DNA from 3 places in the Alteromonas sp. H02 genome. Region 3 is predicted to be linked to each of the others. Evidence: predicted binding sites of a transcription regulator. Region 3 holds the regulator's gene; each other region holds the start of a gene.

What was found. Region 3 encodes FNR, which switches genes on or off when oxygen is low (the NO sensors DNR and NnrR bind a similar motif). Its sites were predicted from a motif close to TTGATCTAGATCAA; they were not measured.
Region 1: hemN (oxygen-independent coproporphyrinogen III oxidase) is a predicted target of FNR. The motif match lies at 1,811-1,824, and genes of this name have one in related genera.
Region 2: trhP (prephenate-dependent tRNA uridine(34) hydroxylase TrhP) is a predicted target of FNR. The motif match lies at 1,840-1,853, and genes of this name have one in related genera.

What each region holds. Positions count from the first base shown of each region.
Region 1 covers NZ_CM185021.1:3,152,483-3,155,765, forward strand. Annotated here, with positions in the region: gene AC566Q_RS14580 (TonB-dependent receptor) at 1-1,743, shown strand, start outside; gene hemN (oxygen-independent coproporphyrinogen III oxidase) at 1,907-3,277, shown strand; gene AC566Q_RS14590 (diguanylate cyclase response regulator) at 3,274-3,283, opposite strand, start outside.
Region 2 covers NZ_CM185021.1:429,316-432,598, reverse strand. Annotated here, with positions in the region: gene rho (transcription termination factor Rho) at 1-243, opposite strand, end outside; gene trhP (prephenate-dependent tRNA uridine(34) hydroxylase TrhP) at 443-1,777, opposite strand; gene AC566Q_RS01965 (IS110 family RNA-guided transposase) at 2,121-3,158, opposite strand; gene ltrA (group II intron reverse transcriptase/maturase) at 3,269-3,283, opposite strand, start outside.
Region 3 covers NZ_CM185021.1:2,566,450-2,569,732, reverse strand. Annotated here, with positions in the region: gene AC566Q_RS11940 (heavy metal translocating P-type ATPase) at 1-723, shown strand, start outside; gene ccoS (cbb3-type cytochrome oxidase assembly protein CcoS) at 733-936, shown strand; gene AC566Q_RS11930 (sulfite exporter TauE/SafE family protein) at 929-1,597, shown strand; gene fnr (fumarate/nitrate reduction transcriptional regulator Fnr) at 1,624-2,361, shown strand; gene uspE (universal stress protein UspE) at 2,484-3,283, shown strand, end outside.

The DNA.
Region 1 (3,283 bases), 590 kb from region 3:
GCAAACGAGATACCGGGTAAATATGGTACCGATAGCCTTATTGCGTCGCCATTAATTGGTGGCCGAGTATTTAGCCAGGCGCAGTATTTCGATTTCACCACGGCGCTCAGTTCAACGCCGCGTTCGGCCATGCAGGATCGCGGACTGTCAGCAGAGATCGACTGGCAAATCAGCGACACCTTATCGCTGGTGTCTGTTAGTTCACTGAGAAAATTTGATAGCTTTGACTATATCGACTCTGATTTCTCCGATGGAGAGCTATTATCCACTACTAATGACTCGGCCCAACGTGCGGTGACTCAGGAACTCAGGGTTCACTATGCCTCGCCCTCGTTATCTGCCATTGCCGGTGTCTTTTACTTTCATCAGCGCCTTGACCTCGATTTCAATAACATGATTGGCAGTGATTTTCCGGCCTTTTTTGCCACCAGCGCAGCCGAACTGCAGCCTCTTATTGAAGGCATTAATACGCTCAGTACATTGAGCGGTGGCCTGATAGCACCAGTGGCACCCGCCACGCCGGGAGGCACCGACTTCCCGCACAGTGCCGATCAGACGCAAGACAGCTATGCGGTATTTGCCCAGACAGACTGGACGTTTCTGCCTCAATGGAGTCTGACTACAGGGATCCGCTGGACCACCGAGGATAAAACGCTCAACGGCGAATTCAGCGAAATTGGGCCAGGCATTAATGGTTTACCCACTCAGGGGCAAGATATTCCTAACCCCTATGCCGCGGTGCCAGCTTTAACTGATATCGCCACTGCGCTCGCTTCCATGCAGATGCCCGACGCAGACTCACTGGCAGCCATCGCACCGTTTCAAAATCCGGGCTGGGGCTTTTATTTTCTTAATACGGCTTCTATTCTGCCGCGGCCCTCCATGCAGGAATCCTTATCCGATGATAATGTTTCGGGCACGGTTAAAATTAGTTACCAGCCCAATGATGAACGCCTGATTTACCTGTCCTGGGCGAATGGATTTAAGTCTGGTGGCATCAATACCGACCGCATAGCGTCCGGATTTGATCCGGTATTCAAAGCCGAAACGTCCCGGGCCTGGGAATTGGGTGTGAAGCAGGAATTCCCTGACTACGATTTACGCTTTAATCTTGCCCTGCATAAAACGGATATCGACGACTTTCAGGCATCCACTTTTACCGGGACTGGCTTTAATCTGCAAAATGCTGGCAGTATCGGTACCAAAGGCGTTGAATTTGATTTGGTCTGGTTACCCGTTGCCTCTACTCAGATATCGCTAAACTTTGCCCGTACTCTGGCTACCTTCGACGAGTTTGACAATGGCACCTGTTGGGTTGCCTATACCTGGCACACCGGCATTGACGATCCGGGCCGTCAAAACACGGAAGATCCGTATTGTTCACGAGCCGGCGATCGGATTGGTTTTGAACCAGAAACCCGCTATACGCTGGGTCTTGAGCATTACATTGACGTCTTTAGCTTCCCCACCACAGTGCGCGTGGATTATCTGTACACCGGTGATCTCTTCATGGATGACACCAACGATCCCTACAAACATCTCGACAGCTTTGATCTGGTTAACGCCAGCTGGATGTGGGAAATGCCGGCATGGGATAGCCAGTTAATTGTCTGGAGCAAAAACCTGTTTGATACTGAGTACGTGGCTAAAAATGGTTTTGACGTGCCGGTTCAGGCGGGCAAAATTATGGCTTACCCCGGCATGCCGCGCACCTGGGGCATTACACTCAGAACCCACTTTTAATGACTACTATTGGTTACCCGGTGTTCCCCTTTTACCGGGTAACTAAAAGCTTCTTCGCCGCGTTTTATTGAACGAGATCAAATCGTCTTTGCTCAGAGTCTGTATGCTATGGCTTATCAGGAACTATCCGGTTCCCATAACGAAAAACAGATGAATTCAGGCTATGCAAACTATCGATTTTTTTGACCCGGCGCTACTTAATAAATACAACATCAACGGCCCGAGATACACTTCGTACCCTACCGCTCTGGAATTCAATAACGATGTGAGTGATGCCACCCTGCTAACGGCCGCGCAAACCAGTCCTGCGCAGGATTTGTCGTTATACGTGCATATCCCGTTCTGTCATTCACTGTGCTATTACTGTGGTTGCAATAAGGTCGTTACCCGTCACGCCGATAAGGCAGACCGTTATCTGGATTATCTGAGTAAAGAAATTGTTCTGCGCGCAGCCGCTTTCGGCCATTACACAGTACGGCAGTTACACCTTGGCGGCGGCTCACCGAGCTTTCTTTCTCCTGAGCAACATCAGCGTTTAATGCAATTGCTAAGAGACGCCTTCAACTTTGCGGACGATGCGCAGTGCAGTATCGAAATAGATCCCCGCACAGTCGACACCGACTACATCAGCGCCCTTGCCAGCGTGGGCTACCGCCGAATCAGCATTGGTGTACAGGACACCGACTATAACGTTCAACAAGCGATTAACCGGGTTCAGAGTACGTCCCATATAGCCAGTCTGGTAGATCATGCCAGACACGTTGGCTTTGAATCGGTTAACCTCGACCTCATTTATGGTTTGCCACATCAATCCGAGGAAACCTTTAAGACCACCCTGGCGGCAGTAAAAGCGATGGAGCCGGAGCGGGTTTCACTGTTTAGCTACGCACACCTGCCGGAGCGTTTTGCGGCGCAGCGTAAAATTAAAGACGAATGGTTACCTTCTGCTGAGCTTAAACTGGCATTAATGAAACAGGCCATGGCCACCCTGAGTGAGGTAGGTTACGAACTGATTGGCATGGATCATTTTGCTAAAGCCGACGACGAACTTGCCGTCGCTCAACGTCAGGGTGAGCTGCACCGTAACTTTCAGGGCTACACCACCCGGGGGGATCTCGACCTGCTCGGTTTGGGTGTTTCGTCTATCTCAGCCGTTTACAATATGTACGGCCAGAACCCTAAAACCCTAAACGATTATTACGCAGCGCTGGATGCACCTGCGAGCCTTACGACCAAAGGTGTGTTATTGAACCGCGATGACATGCTGCGCAGACAGGTCATTATGCAACTGATGTGCAACCTGAACCTGGCTATTTGCGATATAGAATCAGAGTGGGAGATTGATTTTAACAACTACTTTGCCGATGCCATTGCCGCTTTGGATCCCTTTATTGACGATGGACAGGTATCGGTCACCGCGCAGCATATCCGGGTAGCCCCAAAAGCGCGCTTACTGATCCGCATCATCAGTATGTCTTTCGACGCCTACCTGGCCAGGCAGGTACACCAGCGTCGATATTCACGGGTAATTTAGCCTGCT
Region 2 (3,283 bases), 2.1 Mb from region 3:
AACATAAATATCATCTGGCCCCGCAAGATAAGAAGAGTCAGCAGAGCGCAGGAAGCCGAAGCCGTCCTGGAGGATTTCCAGTACGCCGTCGCCAAAAATGTCTTCGCCACTTTTTGCGTGGGATTTTAGAATCGAGAAAATAATGTCTTGTTTTCTCGCGCGGGCCATATTTTCGAGGCCCATTTCTTCGGCAAGGGCGACCAATTCGCTGATTGGCTTATTCTTAAGTTCCGTTAGATTCATACTGGTGGGTCTTTGTGCTTGAACGTCTTTTAGGGAAATTCGTTAATTAATAAGAATAGTGCTTGAGCCCGGAGACGGGCTAGTAAGGATGTCAGGCAAGCCTAGACTCAGTAAAGGTAGCACCATATTTTACTATCGTCCAGACTAAATCCCGCAAATGTTAAAAAAAGATTGCGAAACCCTCACAGCCCTTTTTTCTCTATGCCCGCACCGACTGTGGTTGCTCAATACAGCGTAACAGCATGGCCATCTCAGGTGAGAATCCCTCAACCGCCGGGATCTTAACTTTATAACCACTGCCCGGTGCGACCACTACCGTCTCATTCTGCTGGGAGCGCAGGGTATCAAGGGCAATCTCGGTATTGCCGGCCGGCGTCATCACTTCCAGTTTGTCGCTAACGCTGAAGCGGTTCTTCACTTCCACGTACCACCAGTCGCTGTCACCATGGGTTACCTCTCCCACCAGCTGACGGGTATCACTGGCTGAATTACCGCGGGCATATTGTTGATAGTCCTGGTGGTTATGCCGTTGCAAAAACCCATCGGTATAACCGCGGTTAGCCAGGTGCTCCAGTTCCAGGAACCAGTCGGCATCGAATGCTTCGCCTCGCCACGCCGCATCAATAGCCTTACGATAAACCTGAGCGGTCCGTGCGCAGTAGTAAAACGACTTGGTACGCCCTTCTATTTTCAGCGAATCCACGCCAATCTCCACCAGCTGCTGAACATGCTGAATTGCCCGTAAGTCGCGGGAGTTCATAATGTAAGTCCCATGCTCATCTTCAAAGGCGGGCATAGGTTCATCGGGGCGCTGGGGTTCGGTTAATAAGAATGCCTGGTCAGTAGGCGTGCCTGTACCCAGAGTTGGCTCAACGGCATCACGAGCAGGAATAAACTGGCCTACTTCATTATCCACTGCCGCTTCCGCTTTATATTCCCAGCGACAGGCATTAGTGCAGGCACCCTGATTAGGATCCCGCTTATTGATATAGCCGGACAACAGGCAACGTCCCGAGTAGGCCATACACAAAGCGCCATGCACAAACACTTCAAGCTCGATATCCGGGCAACGCTGGCGAATTTCTTCGATTTCGTTTAAGCCCAGTTCCCGCGACAGGATAACCCGCTTGATCCCCTGTTGCTGCCAGAACTTTACGGCCGCCCAGTTCACGGCATTGGCCTGTACTGAGAGGTGAATTGGTAAGTCAGGAAAATGCTCGCGAGTGAGCATTATAATGCCCGGGTCCGACATAATCATAGCGTCGGGCTGTAACTCAGCCACCGGCGCCAGGTCTTGCACGAAGGTTTTTAACTTGGTGTTGTGTGGTGCAATATTATTAACGATATACAGCTGCTTATGATGAGCACTGGTGTAATCCCGGGCTTCCTGCAATTTGGCCAGGGTAAATTCGTTATTACGCACTCGCAGAGAATAACGGGGCTGGCCGGCATACACCGCATCGGCGCCATAGTGCAGTGCGTATCTCAGGTTTTTCATCGACCCGGCGGGTGACAGTAATTCAGGTTTTCGCATAACGTTAAAGTGACCGGTTTAAAAAAGCCGCTGAAGCTTAACCAACCTGTGCAGCAAGGGTATTAACCGAGATCAAATAAAGCGTATTTCAATCGAGTAGGAGGGAGTTTTACAACTCCCGTCCTCTTATATGGACTCCCTGAAGTAATCAACATCTTTTGAAAAATTAGTAGTAGATGCGCTCTTATATACGGGCTTTAAATGGAGAGCTACTCCTGCCCTTCGATGTATACGCACCAACAGTTCAATTCTCACACACAGTGTTTAGTCACTTGAGAGGACTGGCTGAATTCTGCTGGTTGGTCTTACCATTTATTTTCGCAATTTGTTGATTTACTAACTCTTAGGCTGCTAACAGTATCGGATTGTAATCGTCATTATTCTTTATTAGAGCAACAGCGGTTCTCACCGTTTTATTTGCTAACGCGATGGCAGCAACCTTCTTTCCCCTTCGGTCAACTAACGCCTTCAGCCACTGCTCTTTCACAGTCTTAGGCTCTCTGGATACTGCTTTATTCACTACCGACATTGCTCCCTGATAGAGCAAACTTCGCAATCTTTTATCTGCACAGTTTTTAGAAATATGTCCCAATCGCTCTTTACCGCCGGTCGAATGCTGCTTCGGTGTCAAACCTATGCATGCTGATGCATCCCGGCCTGTATTGAACTCTGTCGCATTTCCCAATCGAACGGTTAACCCCAAAGCAATCAAAGGGCCTACGCCTTCGAGTTTACTTAATTTCTGGCAAACAGGATTATGCCGCGTGTGTTCTGCTATGAGCCTGTCATAACTTTCTATTTGAGTCGTATAGAGTTGTAACATTTGTGACTGCGCAGCCAAAGCCTGACGATAATTCATCGGCAAGCCGTTTTCTGCATCTTCTAAAATGTCAGGCAGCGCAGTGACTAAATGATTTAACCCCTTTGCTATCACAATCCCGAATTCCGTCAACAGTCCTCGTATCTGGTTTGCCAACGCCGTCCTTTGCTCCAACTGCAGCATTCGCACCCGCTCCAGGGCCTGAAGACCCTGTTCATCTTCCTCCATGATGCCACAAGAGTTTATATGAGGTAATTGAGCCGCAATACCGATAGCGTAGGCGTCATTTTTATCTGTTTTTTGCTTTAATTGCAGCCCTTTTACTGCGCGAGGCTGAATGATTTTTACTTGATGACCATGCCGCCTCGCTAAACGCGCCCAGTAATTCGAGCCACCACAGGCTTCCATTGCCACTAACGCTGACACATGGTTTCCCAGAAGTGCTATCAATGCTTTACGACTCATTGCTTTGTTATAATCAATTTTTCCGTCACTGTTGAACTTGCAAACCTGAAAGGAATGCTTTGCAAGGTCAATTGCAATAATTGTATTCTTAATCATGTATGGACCCCTTTGGCTAATTTGACAATTAAGACCGTACCCCTTTCAGGGAAGGGAGTCCATACATCTCACACCACCGGGCATACGGTTCCGTACCACGGCGGTTCATATTAACACTGGAACTG
Region 3 (3,283 bases):
AGTAAGGCATTTTCTGCCAGCGAGTCATTTGCGGTGAGTGAATTTGAAGTCACTGCCGGCGGCGGTATTCGTGGCTCGGTAGAGGGTAAACAATACCTGCTCGGCTCAGCCACGTTTACCCAGGCAGACCCGTCTGCTGTACCGGTAAGCGCCAATGTGTACCTGGTTTGCAATGGCGAGTGCCTGGCGGCCTATGAAGTTACCGACAGTCTTAAGAGCGATACGGCTGAAACCCTCGCTGGGTTAGACAGCTTTCAGTTGGTGCTATTAAGTGGAGATACCCAGCAGAATGTTGATAAGCTGGCCGCTAAGCTGCCCCTGGCAGTGGCCACCGGTGAATTAACTCCACAACAAAAATATCAGGCGGTGCAAAAACTGCAGGCTCAGGGACATAAAGTCATGATGCTGGGTGATGGTATTAACGATGCGCCGGTACTGGCCAGTGCGGATGTTTCGGTTGCGGTGGGTAATGCCACTGATATTGCCCGCAATGCGGCGGACGTTGTGTTGTTGAGCGAGTCACTCAGCACCGTACCAGCACTGGTGGATATTGCCGCAAAAACCCGCCGCAAAATCCGCCAGAATATTTTCTGGGCGCTGGGCTACAACCTGCTTATTTTACCTTTTGCAGTTTCCGGCCTGCTGTTGCCGTGGATGGCCGTGATCGGTATGTCATTAAGTAGTATCATAGTGGTCTCAAACTCGACCCGATTATTAAAGTAAGGCGGTATTGTGAGTATAATTTATGTGCTGATCCCGTTGGCTATTATTCTGGTCGCGGTGGCGCTGGGGATTTTCTTCTGGGCGGTAAAATCCGATCAGTTTCAGGATCTTGAGCGCCAGGGCTACAGCATCCTGTTCGACGACGACTTACCCGAAGAAGAACGTCACCAACAAGCCAAAACCCAGGATAAAGCTAACAACGATAATGAGTGATTACAGCTTTATTTCGGCCTTTGTCGTAGGCCTTGCCGGCTCGTTACATTGCGTAGGCATGTGCGGAGGGATAGCCGGAGCCTTGCGAGCAGCAGTACCCGGCGGTCAGCCCCCCCTGCCCTATATTGTCAGTTATAACCTTGGGCGCATAACCAGTTATGCCATTGCCGGCGCCGTGACCGGTGTACTTGGTCAGGTGGCCCGCGCCTCAGTAAGCCATGGCCTGATGATTTTTCAGTTACTCAGCGCCGTGATGCTGATTGCCATGGGGTTATATCTGGCTCAGTGGTGGCGTGGTCTTGCTCACCTGGAAAAACTGGGGAACGGGCTTTGGCAACGCATTCGTCCGTGGTCGAAACGTTTTATACCGTTCAGGTCACCTTTATCGGCGTTTCCTTATGGTTTTATCTGGGGCTGGTTACCCTGTGGACTGGTTTATTCAACCCTTACCTGGGCACTAGTCAGTGGTGATGGCTTGTATGGCGCTGCAACAATGGCTGCCTTTGGACTGGGTACTTTACCCGCGTTGATTGCCGTGAGCCTGGGGGCTGGCTGGTTGTTAACGCTCCTGCAACACCCAAAGTCTAAGTCATTAGTCGCATGTTGCCTGATAATATATGCGATTTTCTTGATTTACCGCACCCTAACCGGTAATAATTAAACGACTCCCACACGGAGACGTAATCTATGTCAAAAGGCTCAGAATTTTCGATTCATTGTCAAAGCTGTAGTTTCAGCCATTTGTGCCTGCCGGTTTCGTTAAATAAAACCGAACTCGATTCGCTGGATGATATCATCGAGCGTAAAAAGCCGCTTCACAAGCACGATAAACTGGTTAAAGCCGGTGATAAATTTAACTCGCTTTACGCAGTGCGTGCTGGTTCATTTAAATCTTTTGTAAGTAGTAAAGACGGCGAAGAGCAAATCATTGGCTTTCATTTTCCCGGTGATATTATCGGCTTTGATGCGCTGCGCGAAAATGCTCACCAGAGCTACACCCAGGCGCTCGAAACCGCTATGGTTTGTGAGTTACCTTATGAAACGCTGGATAAAATGGCGGTTCAGTTCCCTAAATTGCGTCACCAGATCATGAGCTTTATGAGTGCCGAAATTAAGCAGGATCACGATCTGATGATGTTGCTTAACAAGCGTACTGCCGAAGAACGCCTGATATATTTTCTTGCGCATCTGTCCAAACGCTTTGAAGACCGTGGCTTTTCGCCGCGTCAGTATAACCTGAGTATGACCCGTAATGAGATTGGTAATTACTTGGGCCTGACCGTAGAAACCATCTCGCGTCTGTTAACTCGCTTCCAGAAGGAAGGCATTATCAAGGTTGATGGCAAACTTATCACTATCCTCGATTTTGAAGCGATGGATAATAAACTGCATAGCATGGATATTCCTTCCACCACTATTAGTTAGTCCGTTAAAAAGCTGTTTTTCTCTGGTTTTGTAGCATTACTTGATCCCAGACAAGTCTGAAACTGGAGAAACAGCTGTTCACGTCGTACACTCATAATGAATACTTCCCATGGAGAGTCGTTATGATTGAGTACAGCAACATCCTGGCCGTAGTAGAACCCGAAACGGACAACCAGCCTGCTATCTCCAGAGCCATTGAACTGGCCGAAAAAACCGGCGCATCCATTACCGCCTTAATGACCATCTATGATTTCTCTTACGAAATGACCACCATGCTTTCCGGTGAAGAGCGTGAGGCCATGCGTCAGGCGGTGGTGAACGAGAGAACAGCCTGGCTTAAGGGACAACTGGCAGAGTACGGCCAGCCTATAGAGGCTGCCGTGGAATGGAATAACCGCCCTTATGAAGCCATTATTAAATACGCCCTTGCCAGCAAGGCCGACATTGTGGTGAAAGCAACCCGCTCTCACGATGATTTACGTTCAGTAATCTTTACCCCCACCGACTGGCATTTAGTTCGCAAGTGCCCTGCTCCGGTACTGCTGGTTAAAGAGCACGACTGGCCCCGGGATGGCAAAATTGTAGCGGCAGTTAACGTAGGAACGGAAGACCGCGAACATGCCCAGCTGAATGATCGCCTCACTAATATTGCATTGGATTATGCCAGGTTGCTGAGCGGTCATGTTCATCTGGCCAACTGCTATCCGGGCACGCCGCTAAACATTGCCATTGAGGTGCCTGAGTTTGATCCCGAATCTTACAATGCGTCGGTGAAAAACCATCACCTTGAGGAAATGGAAAAACACAGTAATCAGTACAGCATTCCGCTGGATAATTGCCATGTAAAAGAAGGATTACCGGAAAAAGTTATCCCGCAGGTCGCCAAAGAGCTGGATGCCGAGCTGGTGATTATTGGTACCGT